Regions from separate parts of the Streptomyces sp. NBC_01260 genome, predicted to be linked through region 2. Evidence: riboswitches for the same ligand, from Rfam matches in the RefSeq annotation. Region 2 holds a riboswitch; the other holds the start of a gene.
What was found. A riboswitch is a leader RNA that binds a small molecule or an ion and turns the genes downstream of it on or off. The one in region 2 is predicted to bind cyclic di-AMP.
Positions count from the first base shown of each region.

Region 1 (4,827 bases), 3.2 Mb from region 2:
GACATGCTCCACCCGCCGCGCTCCGCCGAGGGGTACCGCGCCTGGGCGGCGGAGCAGGCCGTCGCCAAGCCCACCGGGGATTGCTTCCGGCTGGCGATCGAGGCCCTGGACGGTGGAGTGCTCGTCGGTGGCATCTCGACCCATGACGCCGACCCGCGCACCGGCAGGTTCACTTACGGCATCGGGGTCGGCGGCGGTCATCAGCGGCGCGGGTACGCGTCCGAGGCGATCGTGCTGCTGTTGGGCTTCATGTTCGGCGAGCGGCGCTATCACAAGTGCGAGGCGCAGGTCTACGCGTACAACGGCGCGTCGGTCGCATTGCACCGCGGGCTCGGCTTCACCGAGGAGGGCCGGCTGCGCGACCACGAGTTCTTCGCCGGACGCCATCACGACCTGGTGCTTCTGGGGATCACCGCCCCCGAGTTCGCCGAACGGCACCCGTTCGGCGAACCCTGACCGGCCCGGCCCCTCAGAGCGGCAGCAGGTCCGGCCGCTTCGCCTCCACGTGGTCCCCCGAGGACTCGCCGCGCAGGCGCCGCCCGATCCACGGCACCAGGTACTCGCGCGCCCAGTTGATGTTGTCACGCCGGACCTCCAGCGTTCCCCGGTGCGCCTGCGGGGGCCACTCCTGGTCCGGGTCGGCCGGCACGTCGAGACCGAGCACCTGGGCGGCGCGCAGCGCGACCCGGGTGTGTCCCTCGGGCGACAGATGCAGCCGGTCGCCGTCCCATGCGCGCCGGTCCTGCACGGAGCGCAGCGACCAGAGGTCGAGCACCGGGCAGTCGTAGCGGTCCGCGATGGACCGCACATGGGCGGTGTAGGTGGCGATCTTGCCGCGCAGATGGCGCAGCACGGGAACACCACGGGTGTCGAAGCCGGTGGTGACCATGACGGTGCCGACCGATTCGGTCAGCTCCGCGACCGCGCGCTCGAAGCGCTCGGCGACGTCGTCGGGGTCGGTGCCCGGCCGGATGATGTCGTTGCCGCCCGCGCAGAAGCTCACCAGGTCGGGGGCGAGTTCCCTGGCGCGCGGCACCTGCTCCTCGACTATCTGGTCGAGGAGACGTCCTCGTACGGCGAGATTGGCGTACCTGAAGTTCCCGTGCGCGGCGCCAGTAATGCGCGGCGCCGTTTCGGGGTCCGGGAGCTGGTCCGCGAGGATTACCGCGAACCGGTCCGCCCAGCCGACGAATGTCCCGTCCGGGCCGAGGTCGCCGACTCCCTCGGTGAAACTGTCGCCAATCGCCGCGTACGACTCGATGGCGCCCTGTCGGTTGATGACGCCCTGTCGGATGTTTCTCGAATCGTTTGCCACAAGGGCATATCCTGCACCGTCGAATGTGACCTACGCGACCGTAATACGGGGTTGACGGGTGGTGAGATAGACCACCCGGTCAGTTTTTGGTAAAGGGGGAATAAGCAGAAGGACGGTGCGCCGCCGCGCACCGTCCCTCTGTGTATTGCTCTGGTCCGGGTCACCGGACCGGTACTGCCTGGATCAGACGTTGATCCCGTGCGACGCCAGGTAGGCGATCGGGTCGATGTCCGAGCCGTACGCCGGACCCGTGCGGATCTCGAAGTGCAGGTGCGGGCCGGTCGCGTTGCCGGTGGCGCCCGAGAGGCCGACCTGCTGGCCCGCGGTCACGGTCTGGCCCGCCGAGACGGAGAGCGAGGACATGTGGCCGTACTGCGAGTAGTGGCCGTCGGCGTGCTTGATGACGACCTCGTTGCCGTACGCGCCGCCCCAGCCGGCGGTGACGACGGTGCCCGAGGTGATCGCCTTCACGCTGGTGCCGGTGGAGACGGGGAAGTCGATGCCGGTGTGGCTGCCGCTGGACCAGTTGGCGCCGGAGGCGCGGTAGGCGGTGGTGTGGCTGCCGGGAACCGGGTGGACGTAACCGGAGGCGGTGCCCTGACCGGCCGGGGCCGAGGTCTCGTTGGACGCCTGGGTACCGGAGGAGGACGCGGAGTTGGAAGCCGCGGGGGCCTTCGACTCGGTCTTGGCCGGAGCCGGGGCCTTCGACGGGGTGGTGGCACCCGCGGAGGTGTGCGAGCCGGTGGTCGAGGCGTGGCCCCAGGCCTCGCCGCCGAGCGTCAGCTTCATGCCCGGGAAGATCAGGCTCGGGTCGTCGCCGACGACCTCGCGGTTGTCCTGGTACAGCTTCTCCCAGCCACCCTTGAGCTTGTGCTGGGCAGCGATCTTCGACAGGTAGTCGCCGGAGACCACGGAGTACGTCTTGGTGCCGGCCTGCTTCTCGGCGACCGGCTTGGCCGGGGCGGCGTGCGTGGCGGCGGCCGACTTCGCGGTGGCGGGAGCGGCGTGCTCCGCGGCGGTGGCACCGGTGGCACCGAGCAGCGGAAGCACGATGACGGCTCCGCCGGCGCTGGCGACGACGATGCCACGGGCGATGGTGCTGGACTTCGGACGGCGGTGCTTACCCAGTATGGGCATGAAGAATTTCCTCTCCGGCGCCTACGAGGTGAGCTGTCGGGTTCGGGCTGGAGATGCCCGGTCACGCCTGGCGCGACTTAACCCCGAGCCGGCCGGATCTCTCCGGTCGGCGGCTTACCTGGTTCCCCCGCTCCTGCCACACGGTGAGTGGGTGCGAATTCCGGACGGCGGCAGGATTAGGCGTTCCATCCGGATTGAGAGTGAACGTAAGCGAGCCGGGACGGCGGAAACAAGCCATGGGTTCCACTCCGGATTCCGCTCCGGAAAATCGGCGCGGAATTCCGGTGACACTCCGTGGATTATGGATCTTGGCTTTCCGCACGACGCACGGATTACCCAACCGGCGCACCGCCACACACCGTCACGGATATGATCCCGCTCACGAGTGGGCGACCATCTCCCTTATAAGCAGGGCATGTTCGACTAAAGGCCTCAATACGGACATGTCGCACCCACCATTCACTTCGGAGCCGCGGCCGCCCCGCGTCGGCACCACCGTCGCTGCGCGCGCCCCGACGGCCCCCGAACCGTGGCGGTCCGGGGGCCGCGCAGAGGGCAGAAGAACGGGCACATGGAGCCGTCACCGACATGATTGCCCGAGTATCCGATGTCGTATCGTCACGGGAGTGGACCCGTCGGCGACACGCGTCGGCGGCAGAGCCTCCAGGAGTGACCGTGACGCAGCAGCTGCCGCAGACCCCGTCGACGGAACCCGAGCTGGCAGGGGTCCGTAATTTCCGTGACGTGGGCGGGCTACCCGCCTCGGACGGCCGCCGGGTGCGGTACGGACGGCTCTACCGCAGCGGTCACCTGGCGGGCGCCACCGCCGAGGACGCCGCGTTCCTCGGCGGCCTCGGCCTCCACACCGTCTTCGACTTCCGCAACGCCACCGACCTCAAGCTGGACGGAATGGACGTCGAGCTGCCCGGCGTGCGCAACGTGAACATCCCGCTCACCGATCCGGCGGACGGCACCGAGTTCTGGCAGATGGTGCGCGACGGCAACATGGACGAGCTGCGCGGCATCCTCGGCGGCGGCAAGGGGACCGACCGCATGGTCGCCTCCTACCGCTCGATCATCCTGGACCGCACCGCCGAGCACAGTCGCGTGCTGCACGCCCTGGCCGAGGACAGCGTCCCCGCCCTGATGCACTGCGCGGCCGGCAAGGACCGGGCAGGGCTCTCGATCGCGGTCTCCCTGCTCGCGGTCGGCGTCAGGCGCGAGGCCGTCGAGGCCGACTACCTCAAGTCCAACGAAGCCCACCGCCGCTACCGGGTGCGCCGCAGCGACACCTCGGCGGCCGGGATGTCGCCCGAGGTGATGGAGCTCCTCAGCCCGCTCTTCGGAGCCCACAGCGAATATCTCGCCGCGGCCTTCGACACGATCGACGAGACCTGGGGCGGCACCGACCGCTACCTCTCCGAGGGGCTGAAGATCACCCCCGAGACACGGGAGCGGCTGCGCGAGCGGCTCCTCGACGAGGCCTGACCGGCCGGCCGGGCCACAGAGCGCGCGGCTACTGGTTGTGCATCCCCACCGCGAACAGCAGGTAGAGGAAGCCCGCGATGACGTGCCCGGCCACCAGGTAGGCGAACAGCCTGATGACCAGGCCGCGGGGCATCTTCCGCTCCTGCGAGTCGGAGTCCTTCCGCCTGGCCGGGGTGAGCGGGTCGTAGTTCTCGGAATCGGACATGACAGTCCTCTCTGGCGACCGGACGGGCCGGCGGCGGGGACGGCGCCTCAGCGCCGGTGGATCCCGCTGCCGAGACACAGCTCGGCGGCGGGGCTCTGCAGCAGGGTGTGGACGAAGAGCAGCTCGGCGCCCTCGCGCTCCGGCGCCGCGATCCGGTGCGGGGTGAGCGAGTCGAAGTGCGCACTGTCGCCGGGACCCAGGTCGTGCACGGTGTCCCCGAGGGTCACCCTGAGGTTTCCGGCCAGGACATACAGCCATTCCTCACCCGGATGGACACGCACCAGGTCGCCCTGCGCGCCGTACGGGACCCGGACGCGCAGCGCCTGCATCGCCCGGCCCGAGCCACCGGCCTGCTGGTACATCCAGCCGTCGGCCTCGGCCCCCTCGAACTTCCGGCCGCGGACGATCGCGTCACGTTCCGGGGGGATCTCGCCGAGCAGCTCGGAGACCGTCGTACCGTAGATCCTGGCAAGTCCGAGCAGCATCGGCAGCGAGGGCTGCCGTCGGCCCGTTTCGAGCCGGGACAGATGGGCGGGTGAGAGCCCGGCGCGCTGGGCGGCGGTCTCCAGGGTGAGCCCGCGGCCGCGGCGCAGATCGCGCAGGCGTGGCGCGACACCGGGCAGCTCGTCGGTCACCCCTCCTTCTGGAGGATTCATGTCTCCATTGGGCCAGGATATTTCCT
Region 1 covers NZ_CP108464.1:614,765-619,591, forward strand. The annotation lists gene OG322_RS02760 (GNAT family N-acetyltransferase) at 1-456, shown strand, start outside; gene OG322_RS02765 (SGNH/GDSL hydrolase family protein) at 470-1,315, opposite strand; gene OG322_RS02770 (M23 family metallopeptidase) at 1,499-2,452, opposite strand; cyclic di-AMP (ydaO/yuaA leader) riboswitch at 2,456-2,616, opposite strand; gene OG322_RS02775 (tyrosine-protein phosphatase) at 3,128-3,940, shown strand; gene OG322_RS02780 (DUF6126 family protein) at 3,969-4,145, opposite strand; gene OG322_RS02785 (helix-turn-helix domain-containing protein) at 4,193-4,801, opposite strand.
Region 1: another riboswitch for cyclic di-AMP. It lies ahead of OG322_RS02770 (M23 family metallopeptidase); the one in region 2 lies ahead of OG322_RS16870 (M23 family metallopeptidase).

Region 2 (4,827 bases):
GGCAGTGCGTGTGCGGGGAGCGTGCGCGGGGTCGCCCCCTGGGCTCGTCATGGCGCCGTCAAGGGGGCGAGGTGGTGGGGAGTCGTTCGAGGGGTGGGGCGCGCGGGGTGGTCATGAGTGCGTCGAACATGCCGTAGAGTTGTGTTTACCGACGCGGGGTGGAGCAGCTCGGTAGCTCGCTGGGCTCATAACCCAGAGGTCGCAGGTTCAAATCCTGTCCCCGCTACTGAAGAATCAGACCCGGCACGCATAGAGCGTGCCGGGTCTGATTCGTTTGTACATGTGTACGTTCGCCGGGCCGTCGGCCCGCCGGCCTGTGCGATCCGCGCGGCGCGCGTACTCCTATTGGCCGTCGAGGGGTCGCCCCGCGACCGCGCTCCGGGAAGTCTGGGGGTGGTGCGCGGTATCGTCCGCGGCCGTGAGCGCACCGGGCAGGAGACCACAGGTGGGGAAGCGGCAGCAGCGGCGGGGGAGACGCATCGGGGAGATCCGCAACCACCGGTTCGTCCGGGCGCTGCCTGGCCTGATCATCGTCGGCGGGCTGATGTTCGACTTCCTCACCCCGCCCGCCTTCACGGCCGTTCCGCTGTTCGCCGCGGCCCCGCTGATCGCCGCGCCGTTCTTCTCACTGGCCGGCACCATCCGTGTCGGGATCGCCGCACTGCTGTGCGTGGCGGGGCTGCGGCTCTACAGCGGAACGCTGTTCCAGGTCGTGCCGGTCATCGAGCTCCTCACCGTTCTCACCGTCTCGATCCTCGCGCTCTTCATCAACGGGGTCGTCCGGCGCAGCAACGAGCAGCTGGCCTCCGCACGGGTCATCGCGGAGACCGCCATGCGCGCGGTGCTGCCGACGCCGTCCGACCGGATCGGCGGGCTGTACGTGGCCGCGCGGTACGAGGCGGCGCAGGCGGACGAGTTCGTCGGCGGCGACCTGTTCTCGGTCACGGACACCCCGTACGGGGTGCGGCTGGTGGTCGGGGACGTGCGCGGCAAGGGTCTGGACGCGGTGGAGGCCGTGGCGGTGATCATCGGCGCGTTCCGGGAGGCTGCCGAGCAGGAGCGGTCGCTGGAGGGGGTGGCTCAGCGGCTGGAGCGTGCGCTGGCGCGGGAATCGAGCGGGCTCGGCGGCCTCGACGCGGCCGAGGGGTTCATCACCGCCGCGCTCGCCGAGATCCCGCCGGGTGCGGCCCGGGTACGGATCGTCAACCGCGGCCACCCCGAACCGCTGCTGCTGCACTCGGACGGGGCGCTGGAGGTACTGGAGCCCACGCTGCCCGCGCTGCCCCTGGGAATGGACCTGGGCGTGTGGCCGGACCGCGCCGACGAGTGGGAGCTGCCCCCCGGGGCGACGCTCCTCCTCTACACGGACGGCCTCTCCGAGGCCCGTGACGCCGACGGGGTCTTCTACGACCCCGCCGAGCGGCTGCGCGGACGGATCTTCCCGGGCCCCGAGGAACTGCTGTCGGCGCTGACCGATGACGTACGGCTGCACACCGGCGGGGTGACGACCGACGACATGGCGCTGCTCGCCGTCGTGCGCCCCCGGGAGGTGTCGCGACCAATGCCACCGTGCGTAACCGTAAGGGACCCCTCCGCATAACATTTGACGCAATGTCAGAAAACAGATAACGATTGAGGGGCGATCAACTCGCCCGTTTCCACCCGGTTGTGTCCTGTAAGTCCAGGCCGAAGACGTGAATGATCAGTCGGAACGGCTTGGAATCGGACCCGTGTGTCTATTAACGTTCGATAACGCAGCGCGGTTGTCCCAGCCGCCGTCAGAGGCGGCACCGTGCGCGAGCGCCGAATTCCGCAAGGGAACCGGGGAACCACCTACATGGGGTGAATCGGGCATCTCTGTCTCGTTGAGAGGCGGAGGAACCCGTAGGAGACCTTCCTGCTCCGAACCCGTCAGCTAACCCGGTAGGCGAGAAGGAAGGAAAGGAGTGCGCCCCAGTGGCGTCCAACAAGCCTGCCCCCGAAGCCCCCTCCTGGTTCGTGCCCGAACACGGAAATGACTTCGGAACCGGGCCCGGTGCTGTCTACGGCACCAACCACGGAACCGCTTACGGGACCGACCACGGAACCGCATACGGAACCGATCGGAGCAGCGAGTCCGGCAACGGCTTCCTGGCCGACGAGGCCGGACCCGACAAGGCGTGGGAGGAATGGAATCCCACCGAGGAGTCCGTTCGCCCCGTACGCGGCAAGCACCGCGTCGCCAAGCAGCGCAACGGTCTCGCCCGTAGCTCCACCGTTCTCGGCGTCGGTGTCATCGCGGCCGTCGGCGCGGGCGGCATGGCCTCCGCGCAGAGCAGGCCGCCGGTCTCCATCTCCCTTCCCGATGCCATCTCGGACAATCTCCCCGAGGCCAAGTCCCTGCCGGGTGTCGGCGCGTTGTTCTCGGGTGAGTCCGAGGCGGAGAAGGCCAAGGCCGAGACCGCTTCCGCCCCGCTGACGACGGCCGGCATCACCACCACCGAGGCCGAACAGGGCACGACGGACGCCGGCGAGGCGCTCCGCGCCCGCATCCTCCAGCAGGCCGAGCAGCAGCAGGACTCCGCCGACGCGGAGGCCAAGGCGGCCGAGGAGAAGGCCGCCGCGGAGAAGGCGGCCGCCGAGGCGAAGAAGCAGCAGGACGCCGCAGAGGAGAAGGCCGCCGCCGCGAAGAAGAAGGCGGCGGAAGAGGCGAAGAAGAAGGCGGAGGCAGCGCGGCTCGCCAAGCTCGCCGCCAGCTACGCCATCCCCACCTCCTCGTACACGATCACCTCGACCTTCGGCGAGGCCGGTTCGATGTGGTCCTCCGGCTACCACACGGGCCTCGACTTCGCGGCGCCGACCGGTACCCCGATCAAGGCCATCCACAGCGGCACCGTCAAGTCGGCCGGCTGGTCCGGCTCGTACGGCTACCGCACGGTCCTGGAGCTTGAGGACGGTACCGAGCTGTGGTTCTGCCACCAGTCCTCGATCGGTGTCGGCGTCGGCCAGAAGGTCACCACCGGGGACACCATCGGGCGCGTCGGCGCGACCGGCAATGTGACCGGCCCGCACCTTCACCTTGAGGTCCACACCCCGGACGGCACCGGGATCGACCCGATGACCTGGCTGCGTGCCCGGGGCCTGACGGTCTGAGGCCGCCGCGCGGCCGGAGCCGGGATCCCCGTTCCCGGCCCGCTGCCGTGCCCTGTGCCGTTCGTTCCCCGTGCTGTTCCCCGACCGCTGAACCCCGGCAGCCCTGACGCTTCCCCCCCCGACGTCAGGGCTGTCGGTCTGTCGAGACGCCTGTCCGTCCGTCCTCTCCTCCTCCCCGCCCCCCGCTGCGTCGGCCCGCCCCCGTGGCCGTGGCCGCGCAGTGCGCGGAACGCTGTAGCTGTACAGGGCATGGAATAGCGCGAGCGGCGGAACGGGTTGTTCCATTCATGACTACTCTCCGCAAGCTCGGCTCATCCAGCCTCCAGGTCTTCCCGCTCGCCCTCGGCGGCAACGTCTTCGGCTGGACCGCCGACGAGGCGCAGTCCTTCGCCGTCCTCGACGCGTACGCGGCGGCAGGCGGCAACTTCATCGACACCGCCGACACGTACTCCTCCTGGGTCCCCGGCAACGAGGGCGGCGAGTCGGAGACCCTGATCGGCAAGTGGTTCGCGGCGCGGGGCAACCGTTCCGACATCGTCCTGGCCACCAAGGTCGGTGCCCACCCCTCGTACAAGGGACTCTCCCCCGCCACCATCAAGGCCGCGGCCGAGGAATCGCTGCGCCGGCTCGGCAGTGACCACATCGATCTCTACTACACGCACTTCGACGACGAGACGGTCCCGGTCGAGGAGATCATCACCGCCCTCGACCAGCTGGTGAAGGACGGCAAGGTCCGCGAGATCGCCGCCTCCAACATCACCCCGGAGCGGCTCCGCGCCTCGCTGGACTTCTCCGAGCGCGAGGGGCTGGCCCGTTACGTGGCCCTGCAGCCGCACTACAACCTCGTCTCCAGGGACACCTACGAGGGCGAGCTCCAGGACACCGCTGCCGCCGCCGGGCTCGCCGCGGTCCCGTACTTCGCACTCGCCTCCGGCTTCCTCACCGGCAAGTACCGCCCCGGTACGACCGTGGACAGCGCGCGCGCCGGAAAGGCGGGCCTGCACCTGGAGTCGGAGCGCGGGCAGAAGGTCCTCGCCGCGCTCGACAAGGTGGCGCAGGAGCGGAACGCCGAGATCGCGACCGTGGCGCTGGCCTGGCTGGCGTCCCGGTCGACCGTCGCCGCCCCGATCGCCTCCGCCCGTACGGTCGAGCAGCTGCCCGCGCTGGTGGCCGTCGCTGATCTGCGGCTCACGGACCAGGAGCTGACCGAGCTCACCGAGGCGTCCGCCTAAGGGCTGCCGGTACCGGACTGCCGGTCGCAGATCGGCCGGTCGCAGGTCTACTGGCCGTAAGGCTGTTGGCCGTCGGGCGGCGGGTTGCAGGGCGCCGGGTTGTGGAGCGGTGCGTTGTACGGGGGCTGCGTGTACGGCTGACCCGCGTACGGGTTCTGGCCGTACGGGGGTTGGCCGTACGGATACGTGGGGTGCGGGCGCGGGGCGTGGCTGCCGTAGGGCTGGTACGTGCCGTGTCCCGGGTACGGCTGGTGCGCCGGAGGCGTGAACCGGGGACGCAGACGGCCCGTCGCCTGCGCCGCGTACGCCAGTGCGGGTCCGGCGACCTCCCGGCGCTGCCACAGATGGTGCAGCAGCTCCAGCTCGCGTTCGGCCAGGTCATGGCCCGCCGTGCCGCGGCGGGCCTGCCGGCGCAGAAACGCCAGTGACGTCGCGAACGACTCGTACTCGGCGACCGCACGGG
Region 2 covers NZ_CP108464.1:3,816,128-3,820,954, reverse strand. The annotation lists tRNA gene OG322_RS16880 (tRNA-Met) at 153-226, shown strand; gene OG322_RS16875 (PP2C family protein-serine/threonine phosphatase) at 446-1,600, shown strand; cyclic di-AMP (ydaO/yuaA leader) riboswitch at 1,792-1,945, shown strand; gene OG322_RS16870 (M23 family metallopeptidase) at 1,957-3,132, shown strand; gene OG322_RS16865 (aldo/keto reductase) at 3,420-4,364, shown strand; gene OG322_RS16860 (PrsW family intramembrane metalloprotease) at 4,412-4,827, opposite strand, start outside.